Regions from separate parts of the Aeromicrobium sp. MLTX1 genome, predicted to be linked through region 2. Evidence: riboswitches for the same ligand, from Rfam matches in the RefSeq annotation. Region 2 holds a riboswitch; each other region holds the start of a gene.
The links. A riboswitch is a leader RNA that binds a small molecule or an ion and turns the genes downstream of it on or off. The one in region 2 is predicted to bind cobalamin.
Positions count from the first base shown of each region.

Region 1: linked by a shared signal. The riboswitch ahead of ACK99Q_RS17180 (FecCD family ABC transporter permease) and the one ahead of ACK99Q_RS12650 (ABC transporter substrate-binding protein) in region 2 are both predicted to bind cobalamin.
Region 3: linked by a shared signal. The riboswitch ahead of ACK99Q_RS02465 (energy-coupling factor transporter transmembrane component T) and the one ahead of ACK99Q_RS12650 (ABC transporter substrate-binding protein) in region 2 are both predicted to bind cobalamin.

Region 1 covers NZ_JBKFDN010000003.1:340,919-344,631, reverse strand. The annotation lists gene ACK99Q_RS17185 (ABC transporter ATP-binding protein) at 1-318, opposite strand, end outside; gene ACK99Q_RS17180 (FecCD family ABC transporter permease) at 354-1,373, opposite strand; cobalamin riboswitch at 1,469-1,650, opposite strand; cobalamin riboswitch at 1,752-1,960, shown strand; gene ACK99Q_RS17175 (ribonucleoside-diphosphate reductase subunit alpha) at 2,079-3,713, shown strand, end outside.
Region 2 covers NZ_JBKFDN010000002.1:433,373-437,085, reverse strand. The annotation lists gene ACK99Q_RS12660 (precorrin-8X methylmutase) at 1-210, opposite strand, end outside; gene ACK99Q_RS12655 (nitrite reductase) at 207-1,085, opposite strand; cobalamin riboswitch at 1,135-1,317, shown strand; gene ACK99Q_RS12650 (ABC transporter substrate-binding protein) at 1,373-2,401, shown strand; gene ACK99Q_RS12645 (FecCD family ABC transporter permease) at 2,398-3,417, shown strand; gene ACK99Q_RS12640 (ABC transporter ATP-binding protein) at 3,414-3,713, shown strand, end outside.
Region 3 covers NZ_JBKFDN010000001.1:523,846-527,558, forward strand. The annotation lists gene ACK99Q_RS02460 (ABC transporter ATP-binding protein) at 1-1,137, opposite strand, end outside; gene ACK99Q_RS02465 (energy-coupling factor transporter transmembrane component T) at 1,134-2,279, opposite strand; cobalamin riboswitch at 2,353-2,489, opposite strand; gene ACK99Q_RS02470 (hypothetical protein) at 2,497-3,354, opposite strand; gene ACK99Q_RS02475 (hypothetical protein) at 3,351-3,713, opposite strand, start outside.

The sequences.
Region 1 (3,713 bases), on a different contig from region 2:
CCACGGACGGGTCATGGGCACTCGCCCGAGGGCGACCATCTCACCGACGAGCAGATCGGCCGAGATGACCTCCTCCTGCGGGACGAACGCGACGCGACGAGCTCGTTCGCGAGAGCGCATCGCGTAGACGTCGTCCAGTGCTCCGCTCGGACCTGCAAGCAGGACCGATCCGGTGCTGGGCGCCAGGACGCCGGCCATGACGCGCAGCAGGGTCGACTTGCCGGCACCGTTCACGCCCAGGACGCCGACCCGCGAGCCGTGGGCGATGTCGACGTCGACGTCGCGCAGGATCTCGCGGCCGCCCAGCCGGGCGCTCACGCCGCGGAGGCGAAGGGCCGGCGTGGAGCCGCTGGTCATCGCTCGGATCCGTAGCGGTACGAGCTGCGTCCCATCAGCAGCAGGAACAGCGGGGCCCCGACGACGCCGGTCACCACGCCGAGCGGTATCTCCTGGGGTCGGACCGCGAGCCGGGCCACGAGATCGACCCACAGCAGGAACAGGCCGCCCCCGACCGCCGCAACCGGCAGCACCACCCGATGTCGTGCACCGACGACCAGGCGGGCGGCGTGGGGCACGATGAGGCCGACGAATCCGATGCCTCCGCTGACCGCCACCAGCACGCCGACCAGAACGGCCAGGGCGACGAACAGGGCGACGCGCATCGCTGCGACGTTGAGGCCGAGCGCGGCGGCGGTCTCGGGACCGAGAGCGAGAGCGTCGAGCCACCGGTGCAGGGCCAGCAGAACGAGACCGACGACTGCGACGACGAGCGCTGGCACCCAGAGCTTCGCCCACGTGGCCCCGCCTACGCTGCCGAGCATCCAGAACATCACGGAGTCCGCCGCCCGGGGATCGTCGCTGACGAAGACCAGGAAGGACGCGATCGACGACAGGCCCGATGACAGCACCACGCCCGACAGGACGAGTCGCAGCGGCGTCAGCCCTCCCTGCGCCGTGGCGACCAGCCACACGAGCAGCGAGGCCCCGAAGGCGCCGAGGAGTGCACCACCGGAGACGGCGTAGATGCCCAGGCCGGTCAATGCTCCGGTGGTGAGCGCCGCGGTGGCGCCGACGGCGGCACCTGAGCTGATCCCGAGCAGGTAGGGATCGGCCAGTGAGTTCCTGACGAGTGTCTGCATCGCCGCTCCGGCCACCGCCAGTCCGGCGCCGACGATCAACGCCATGAGTGCGCGCGGCATCCGCAGCTCCCACACGATGACGTCCCAGCGTCCGGGCGGGCGACCTTCGAACCGATCGGTGATCGCGGAGACGACCTCACCGATCGGAATGCGCTCGGAGCCGAAGGCCAGCGAGCTCACTGCGGTCGTCACGGACAGGCTGGCCAGGACGCACAGCACGGGCCAGGCCGGCAGCCTTCGCCGGACCGGCGCGTCGCAGGACGGCACGACGGACGTAGGGGACTCCACCACAGGGGCCTCTCGGGTCGTCGACCCTGTGCGCGAGGGTCGTCGGACAACAAGGAGCCGACAGGTTTTCGGACTCGGGGTCAGCGGGCGACACCGTCTTCCCAGGATCGCTCCCAGTGACGTGGTGGTGCCGTCCTCGCCCTTCACCGCTGCGCGCCAGTCCCGGATTCACACCGGAGTTCCCTGGCATCCAGAGGATGCGTTCGACTCGGCGGCAACGTACCACGACCTCGGCGGTGCTCCGCCGGACCCGATTCGTGCCGCGATTCCACGCTTGCGGGACAGCCACTACATCTAGTGGGTTACATCCGTGTGATTTCCGTATATGGTGATCACGCAGCTGGTTCGGCTCCCTCGCGAGAGGGAGTCGTCGTAAGAGGGAATCCGGTGTGAGACCGGAACTGCCCCGCAGCGGTGAGTGGGAACGAACGGTGTCATGAAGCACTGGGCCTCCGGGCCCGGGAAGCGACATCCAGTAGGAGCGAGCAGGACGCCCACGAGTCCGAAGACCTGCCAGTGCCTTGGTGACCCGATGTCGCCGAGGGTCCGCGACCTCGTGGGAAGGTCCAGGGCTGACCGGTCGCGTGACCGGTGAACCCTCGTCCCCGTGTTCGTGGGGTGCACTTGCACTCGTTCACGAGGGGTGAGCAGATGTCCTCCACCATCCACGTCGTCAAGCGCGACGGTTCCCGAGTCCCGTACGACGGCTACGAGATCGCGCAGTCCATCGAGGAGGCCGCAGCCGGCCTGCCCGACCCGGTCACGCATGCCACGCAGCTGCGGGCCGAGCTCGAGATCACGCTGTTCGACGGGATCACCAGCGAGCAGCTCGACGAGGCCGTCATCGGCGTCGCGCTGCAGAACGTCAAGGACGATCCGGCGTTCGACACGATCGCGGCGCGCCTGCTGGTCAAGAGCCTGTACAAGAAGATCTTCGGCGAGGGCGTCACGCGCGACGAGGTCATCGCCCTGTGCGGCCCGGCTTTCGTGGCCTCGATGATCCGTGGTGTCGAGCTGGGTCTGCTCGACACCCGCATCCCCGAGCTCTTCGACCTGGAGCGGCTCGGCTCGGCACTCGATCCCGATCGCGACGACCTGCTGCGGTACATCGGCGCGCAGACGATGCGCACCCGCTACATGATCACCGAGCCGGACGGCACGCCGCTGGAGACGCCGCAGTTCTTCTGGATGCGGGTGGCCATGGGGCTGTCGCTGAACGAGGCCGATCCGACGTCGGCAGCGCTCGAGTTCTACGACTCGATGTCGCGGCTGGAGTACCTGGCCGCGGGCTCGACGCTGGTGAACGCCGGCACGTCGTACGCGCAGCTCTCGAACTGCTTCGTCATGCAGATGGAGGACGACATCGAGCACATCGCGACCAGCGTGCGCGACGTGATGTGGCTGACGAAGGGCACGGGCGGCATCGGCCTGTCCGTGAGCAAGCTGCGCTCCGAGGGCTCGCCGATCCGCTCCAACAACACCACCAGCACCGGCCCGATCCCGTTCATGCACACGATCGACTCGACCCTGCGTGCCATCAGCCGCGGTGGCAAGAAGTTCGGCGCGCTGTGCTTCTACATGGAGAACTGGCACCTCGACTTCGCCCAGTTCCTCGACCTGCGACAGAACTCCGGCGATCCCTACCGCCGGACCCGCACGGCCAACACGGCGGTGTGGATCAGCGACGAGTTCATGAAGCGCGTCGAGAACGGCGAGCCCTGGTACCTGTTCGATCCGCTGGAGGTCCCGGACCTGGTCGAGCTGACCGGTCAGGCGTTCAGCCGCCGCTACGCCGAGTACGTCGCGATGGCCGAGCGTGGCGAGCTCCGCCACAAGAGGATGGGCGCGCGTGAGCAGTACCGGGCGATCCTGCTCTCGCTGCAGTCGACGAGCCACCCATGGCTGACGTGGAAGGACACGATCAACACCCGTGCCCTCAACGACAACACCGGCACGATCCACCTGTCGAACCTGTGCACCGAGATCACGCTGCCGCAGGACCGCGACAACATCGCCGTCTGCAACCTGGCCTCGATCAACCTGTCGCGCCACGTCACGGGCCGTCACGGCGACGCGAAGATCGAATGGGACCGCCTCGCAGCGTCGGTGCGTCGCGCCGTGCGTCAGCTCGACAACCTCATCGACATCACGATCAGCTCGGTGCCACAGTCGGAGCGCTCCAACGAACTGAACCGTGCGCTGGGCCTGGGGGTCATGGGGTTCACCGACATCGTCGAGCGCTTCGGCTTGTCGTACGCGTCCGAGCAGTCGTACGAGCTGATCGAC
Region 2 (3,713 bases):
GGCGGCTGACACCAGGCCGGGGTGGATCACGAGGTCGCGCGCGAGGTCGGTCTGACCGCACGCGTGGATCATCCGCACGGCGACCTTCTCGGCGTCCGCGGGCACGCCCGACAGGTCGGCCTCGGCGCGGATCGTGGCGAACGAGTCGACGTAGATCTGGGCGCCGTCGGTCTCGTAGGCGTACCGGCGGGCGGGTGGGGCGAGGGTCATGCGTTCTCCAGGTCGGGGACGATCAGGGTGCGCCACGGCGTGATCACGACGTGCGGGGCGCCCAGCGCGAGGACCTCGTCCATCAGGCGCCGGTCGAGACGACCGCCCGGTGCCGCCAGGTGCAGCGCGAGCCGGTCGTCGTCCTGCGTGATCCTGCCAAGCGGTGGGGGCTCGGCCGACACCCGGGTCTCGTCGCGCCGGTCGTGAGCCTGCCCGAGGAGACCGGCTCCCGCACCGGGCAGCTCGTCGACGTGCCACGGCGACTCGGGCTGCGCGCCGGCGGCCTCGACGAACCTCCGGGCGAGGTCCACTAGTGCCTCCGCGGCCTCCGCGACGGCGACCGTCGGACCCCACGCCGAGCGGCCGGCGCGGAGCTGGACCTCGGTCGCCGAGACGGCCACGAGACCGAGGTCGAGGTCCCGCTCGGCGACGTCGCCGCGCCCGTCGTCGAGCACGAACAGGAAGCGACCGGCGAGCGCGGCGAGGGCCGGGTCGGCGCACAGGCGCTCGTCCAGCTCGCGCACGACCGGTCGCAGGTCGGCGCGGCCTCCGACGAGGCCCGTGAGCGGCGAGGCCATGACGTTGCGGACCCGCTCGTGCGAGGCCGACGGCATCAGGCCGGTCGCCATCACGGCGTCGACGACCGCGTCGGGCAGGCACCCGTCGTCGTGCGCGATGGCGCGGACCTGCAGGTTCGCGCGGGAGGTCAGGTGCACCGCGCCGTCCCCGTGGGCCACGGCGACCTCGTGCAGTCCGCCCAGCGCGTCGGTCGTGAGGCGCCCGCCCGGCACCCGCACGCGCACCAGGGCGCCGTCGTCGGCGATCCAGGGGCGCAGCAGGCCGGGACACAGGTCGCGGCGGGTCCGTTCGGTCACGCGGACATGGTGCCACCCGGCCCTGCCGCCGCACGTCCCGCCGCGGGGCTGCTACGGTCGGCTCGCCAGTCAAACTCAGCGATGAGCCAGGGAACCCGGTGAGAGTCCGGGACTGACGCGCAGCGGTGAGGGTGACGGGCGGGGCACACAGCCACTGGACCGCAAGGTCTGGGAAGGCGCTCCGTCCGGTCGATCCCGAGTCCGAAGACCTGCTGGCCCTCACGGCAACCGCCGTCTGGTCCCACCGGGCTTCGCGAACGAGCCCCAGACCTCGAAGGATCACGCCCGTGCGTACCTCTGTCCGCCGTACCCTCGTCCTGCTCTCCGCAGGCCTGCTCACCCTCGGCGCCTGCGCGTCCGAGGACACCGACCCCGACCGCGCCTCCGCCGACGGCTACCCGCGCACGCTGGAGAACTGCGGCCGCACCACGACCGTCGAGTCGGCGCCGCAGCGCATCGTCTCGCTCAACCAGGGCTCCACCGAGATCCTGCTGTCCCTCGGCGTCGCCGACCGCATGGCGGGGACCGGCACGTGGACCGACCCGGTCATGGCGGGCCTCGAGGCCGACAACGAGAAGGTCGAGCGCCTCGCCGACAGCGCCCCCTCGATGGAGCGCGTCCTGCAGACCGAGCCCGACCTCGTGACGGCGTCGTTCGCCAGCACGCTGGGCAAGGGCGGCGTCGGCACGGCCGACGCGTTCGAGGACCTCGGCGTGCCCACGTACCTGTCGCCCGCGGAGTGCGAGGGCAAGGACAACGAGGGCGACGACGACGGCGCCCGCACGGGCGTCCTCGAGATCGACGCGATCTACCGCGAGATCACCGAGCTGGCCGAGCTGCTGGACGTGGAGGACCGCGGCGACGAGCTGGTCGCGTCGCTGCAGGATCGCGTCGCGGCCGCGTCGGCGAAGGCCCCGCAGGACGAGGTCAGCGTCCTGTACTGGTTCGCGAACGCCGAGTCGCCCTACCTCGCCGGCTGCTGCGGCGGCCCCGGGATCATCACCCGGGCACTCGGCCTGAAGAACGTCTTCGACGACACGAAGGCCGAGTGGCCGCAGGTCGGTTGGGAGACCGTCGCCGAGCGTGACCCCGACGTCCTCGTGATCGGCGACCTCACCCGCAAGAGCCAGACCGCCGAGACCGCGAAGGCCAAGATCGAGTTCCTCGAGTCCAACCCGGTGACGCGCGAGATGACGGCCGTGAAGAACCGCCGGTACGTCGCCCTCACCGGCGCCGCCCTGAACCCCTCGATCCGCACGGTCGAGGGCCTCGAGCAGGTCGCCGACGCGCTGGCCGAGTTCGGCCTGTCGCAGTGACGGTCACCCGGCGCGCCTGGATCCTGGGCTCGGCCGGGGTGGCGCTGCTGGTCGCGTCCGTGTGCGTCGCGGTGACCATCGGCCCCTCGGACGTCGGTCCGCGATCCGTGCTGTCCCTGGCCTGGTCGCGGGCGGTCGGCGGCGAGTCCGGGCTGACCCGCATCCAGGAGGGCATCGTCTGGAACCTGCGCCTGCCCCGCACGCTGCTCGCCGCGGCGTGCGGGGCCGGCCTGGCCGTCTGCGGGGTCATCCTGCAGTCGCTGCTGCGCAACCCCCTGGCCGACCCGTTCGTGCTCGGCGTCTCGTCCGGCGCGTCCACGGGAGCGGTCTCGATCGTGGTCCTCGGCGTCGGCGCCGGGACCATCGGACTGGCCGGGGGAGCGTTCGTGGGCGCCATGGGCGCGTTCCTACTGGTGCTCGTGCTGGCCGCCGCGGCGGGCGGCACGACCGACCGCGTCGTGCTGGCCGGCGTCGCGGCGACCCAGCTGTTCTCGGCGCTGACCTCGTTCATCGTCTTCACCGCCGCCGACGCCGAGCAGACGCGGGGCGTGCTGTTCTGGCTGCTCGGCTCGCTCGGCAGCGCGTCGTGGACCGACGTCGCGGTCGTGGGCTCGACGGTGGCGCTCGCCGTGGTGTCGTGCCTGCTGATGGCCTCGACGCTGGACGCGTTCGCGTTCGGCCAGGACAGCGCCGCCACCCTCGGCGTCGACGTGGGCCGAGCCCGGATCATCCTGCTGGTCATCACCGCGCTGACCACGGCCGTCATCGTCAGCACGTCCGGCGCGATCGGGTTCGTCGGACTCGTCCTGCCGCACGTGGCGCGCGCGATGGTGGGCGTGAACCACCGCCGGATGCTGCCGCTCGCCGCGATCAGCGGTGCCGTCTTCCTCGTGTGGGTCGACACCGCGGCCCGCACGATCATCGACCCGCAGGAGCTGCCCGTCGGCGTGGCCACGGCGCTGCTCGGCGTGCCGGCCTTCGCGCTGGTCCTGCTCCGAAGGAGGTCCCGCGCATGAGCCTGCGTGCCTCCTCCGTGTCCTGGGCCGTCCGCGACCGCCTCATCGTCGACGGCGTCAGCATCGACGCCGTGCCCGGCTCGCTCGTCGGACTGCTCGGGCCCAACGGCTCGGGCAAGTCGAGCCTGCTGCGGCTGCTCGCCGGACTGCGCGCGCCCTCGTCCGGCGTGGTCCGGCTCGGTGACGACGACCTCGCCACCCTGCGTCGGCGCCACGTCGCGCAGCGCGTCGGCGTCGTGGAGCAGGAGTCGGCGACGGACACCGATCCGCTCGTCCGTGACGTCATCGAGCTCGGC
Region 3 (3,713 bases), on a different contig from region 2:
GGCGCACTCGCGGTCGACGGTCTCGAGGTAGAGCAGGTCGGCGGCGGTCTGCGGCACGAGGCCGACGAGCATGCGCGCCTCGGACGCCCGCACGGCGCCGGGATCGACGCCGTCGACGTCGACCACGCCGTCCACGCGGTCGCCCGTGCCCTGGACGGCCCACAGCAGGGAGCTCTTGCCCGAGCCGTTGCGGCCCATCAGCGCGACGACCTCGCCGTGGCCGACCTGTAGGTCGACGTCGTCGACCGCGGTGAAGCGGCCGTACTGCACGGTGATCCCGCGCGCCCGCAGCGCCGGCGGGCGCTCGAACGGCACGTGCACGGGCGGCGGCCCGAGGCGCGCGGCGAGTGGCTTGACCCGGCGCCGGGCCTCGCGCACCGAGAGCGGCAGCGGCTGCCAGTCGGCGAGCCGGCCGAGGTGGACCAGCGGCGGCGCGACGGGCGCGTCGACCAGCAGGTCGGCGGTCTCGCCGATCCGGACGCGACCGTCCTCGACCACGGCCAGGCGGTCGGCGAACGGGACGACCCGCTCCATGCGGTGCTCGGCGACGACGACGGTGAGCGCGAGGTCGTCGACGAGGCGCGCGATCGTGGCGAGCACGTCCTCGGCCGCGGTGGGGTCGAGGGCCGAGGTCGGCTCGTCGAGCACGAGGACCCGCGGGTGCATCGTCAGCACCGAGCCGATCGCGACGCGCTGCTGCTGGCCTCCGGACAGCGAGCGCACCGAGCGGCGGCGCAGGTCGGCGATGCCGAGCAGGTCGAGCGTCTCCTCCACGCGTCGGCGCATCGTCTGCGGATCGAGCCCGAGGTGCTCCATCCCGTAGGCCAGCTCCTCCTCGACCACGTCGGCGACGAAGCCCGAGACCGGGTCCTGGGCGACGTAGCCGACCAGGTGCGCCAGCTCGCGCGGCGGCCGCCCGAGGATCGAGGCGCCGTCGACGTGGATGTCGCCGGCGAGGGTGCCGCCGGTGAAGTGCGGCACCAGCCCGTTGAGCATGCCGAGCAGCGTGGACTTCCCCGAGCCGGTGCGGCCCGAGACGAGGACGAGCTCGCCCTCCTCGACCTCGAGGGTGACGTCGCGCAGGGTGGGCCGCGTGGCGCCCTCGTACCAGAACGAGACGTCGTGGAAGCCGATCACGCGTCGTCACCTCCGACGTGGTCGTGGGCGGAGGGGGCCTGCGGCGCGACGAAGACGGGCAGGATCCCGATCGCCACGACGGCCAGCGACAGGACGCTCACGGGCGGCCAACCCGGCACGCTCGGGTAGATCACGGCGATCTGCTCGGTGGACAGCAGCTTGAGTCCGACCGCCACGGCGAGGCCCGAGCCCGCGGTGAGGTACTCCGCCACGTGCCACCGCTGCGGGCGGTAGCGGGTGCGCTGCACGCGGCGGCCGGCCGACCGCAGCGCCAGCACGGCGAACACGAGGCCGAGCGCGAGCATCGGGTACGACAGGATCCGCGGCGCGGTGCCGTCGAGGTAGCCGTACGTGCCGACGCTCAGCCCGAACAGGCCCACGAGCATGAGCACGCCGGTGGCGAACCGGTCGCGCTGCGAGGCGGTGCCGCTGCGGCCGTAGCCGCGCGCGTCCATGCCCGCGGCGAGCGTCATCGACCGGTCGAGGGCGTCCTCCAGCACGGGGATGACGATGCGGTGCATCGCGCCGGTGCCGCGGCTGGCGTCGCCGCGCAGCTTGCGGGCGCGGTTGACCCGGCGCACGCTCTCGGCCAGCTGGGGGAAGACCGAGACCGCGACGACCAGCGCGGCGCCGACCTCGTAGAGGGCCGGCGGGGCCGAGGCGAGCAGACGCTTCGGGTTGGCCAGGGAGTTCGCGGCGCCGACGCAGATCACGAGCGTGGCCAGCCGCATGCCGTCGTACAGGCCGACGAGGACCTCGTTGACCGTGACGTCGCCGAGCAGCTGGATGCCGCGAGCCACCTCGGGCAGGGGGATCTCGGGCAGCGCGAACAGGACGGGATCGCCCGGGGCCGAGCCGCCGCCGAGCAGGATCCGGAAGACGACGCGCATGACCACGATGACGACGCCGAAGTACAGGTAGTACCGGAACGACAGGGCCCACGGCGCGTCACCACGGCACGCCGCCACGACGAGCGCCGCGATCGCGACCGTGACCAGCAGCAGGAACGGATTGAGGGTGAACGAGGCACCGGCCGCGAGCCCCAGCGCCCACAGCCACCAGGCGCCGGGATGCAGCTCGCGCCGGGCGCGTCCGGTGGCGGCCGGCGGGCGGGTGGGGGCGGGGTCGACGACGGCGGTCATCCGGTCCCCTCCCCACGGGTGGGGGCGAGGTCCACGAGGGGCGGTTCGCCCACCCGTCGCTGCTCGACAACATCTGGTGGCGGCGTCCCGGCGCGGGTTCCCGGCTCGCACCACCCGGACGGGCGGGGCTGACGGTTGCGGCACAGCACCGGAATCGCACCGGTTTCCCCTGCGCCGGACGTTGGTCCAACGTCAGGAGTCTACTCGCACCGAGCCCTCAGCCCGCCCGGCGGCGGTACCAGACGACTCCTCCCGCGGCCCCCAGCACGACGACCACGGCGGCCGCTGTCGCCAGGGCGGCGCCCGAGGTCGATCCCGACCCCTCGGCGGCCGTCGGCTGCACCGCGGGCGCGCCCGCGACGTCGTCGTCCGTCCCGGCCGAGGCCGAGGGAGCCGACGCGCTCGGGGTGGCGGTGGAGGCGCTCGTCGACGGCGTCGGCGTCGAGGCGGACGGGGTCGCGCCGGCCGACGCGCTCGCCGTGGCCGAGGGAGCCGAGGAGGCCGGGCCCCCGGCTCGCGTCGAAGGCGTCGACCGCTTCGGAGTCGACGCCTTCGACCCCTGCTCCTTCGAGCCCGGCTTCGGGCTGGCGGACGTGGGGCGCGAGGTCGCGCGGGTGGGCTCGGGCGCCGCCACCGGGGGCTTGACCGAGGGCCACGTCCGCGACGAGGAGTCCTGGAACACGAACGCGACCGACCCGCCCTGCGGCACCTTGAGCGCGCTGACGCCCAGGCTCGAGTAGGTCCAGCTGCCGCTCGTCCCGTCCGACCAGAACAGGCCCCAGTAGGCGTCCACGGGGGACGCCTCGAGGCACGGGTCCGAGGCGGGCGCGCCGTCGACCCGGCACACGAAGCCGGGGGCGCGCGACGCGAAGGTCAGCTGGTGCCCCGCGTCGGCGAAGTTGCTCGCCGCGCGTCCACCGCCGTCGGCGTCGCAGCCGACGCTCGACCCGACGACGACCGTGACGCCCTTGCCGCCGGTGCACGCGGCGGCGTGCGCGGGGGCGCTGAGCGCCGCCGGCCCGGCGGCGACCCCGAGGAGGGTCGCCGCCAGGAGGCGATGGACGAGTCGGCTCACTTCACGACCCGGAACACCCGCACGCCGTTGCGCTCGGCGTAGGCGCCGCGGACGATCACCTTCGCGGTGCCGACCTTCTTGCCGACCTTGAGGCGGTACGTGTAGCTGCCGGACTTCGACGCGACGCCGCGCTTGACGAGCTTGCCGCGGTAGTAGACGCGCACCGGCTCCCCGGCGACGAGGCCGCGGACGACGACCTTCTGCACCTTGGCGCGGCGCACCTTCGACTTCGAGGACACGCGCAGCTTCTTGGCGGCCAGGACCTGCACCGAGGAGGTGGCGACGGCGCGACCCGTGGCGTCGCCGATGACGACCGCGCGCTTCGCGGTGCCCTTCGGGGCGCGCAGCGCGAACGTGGC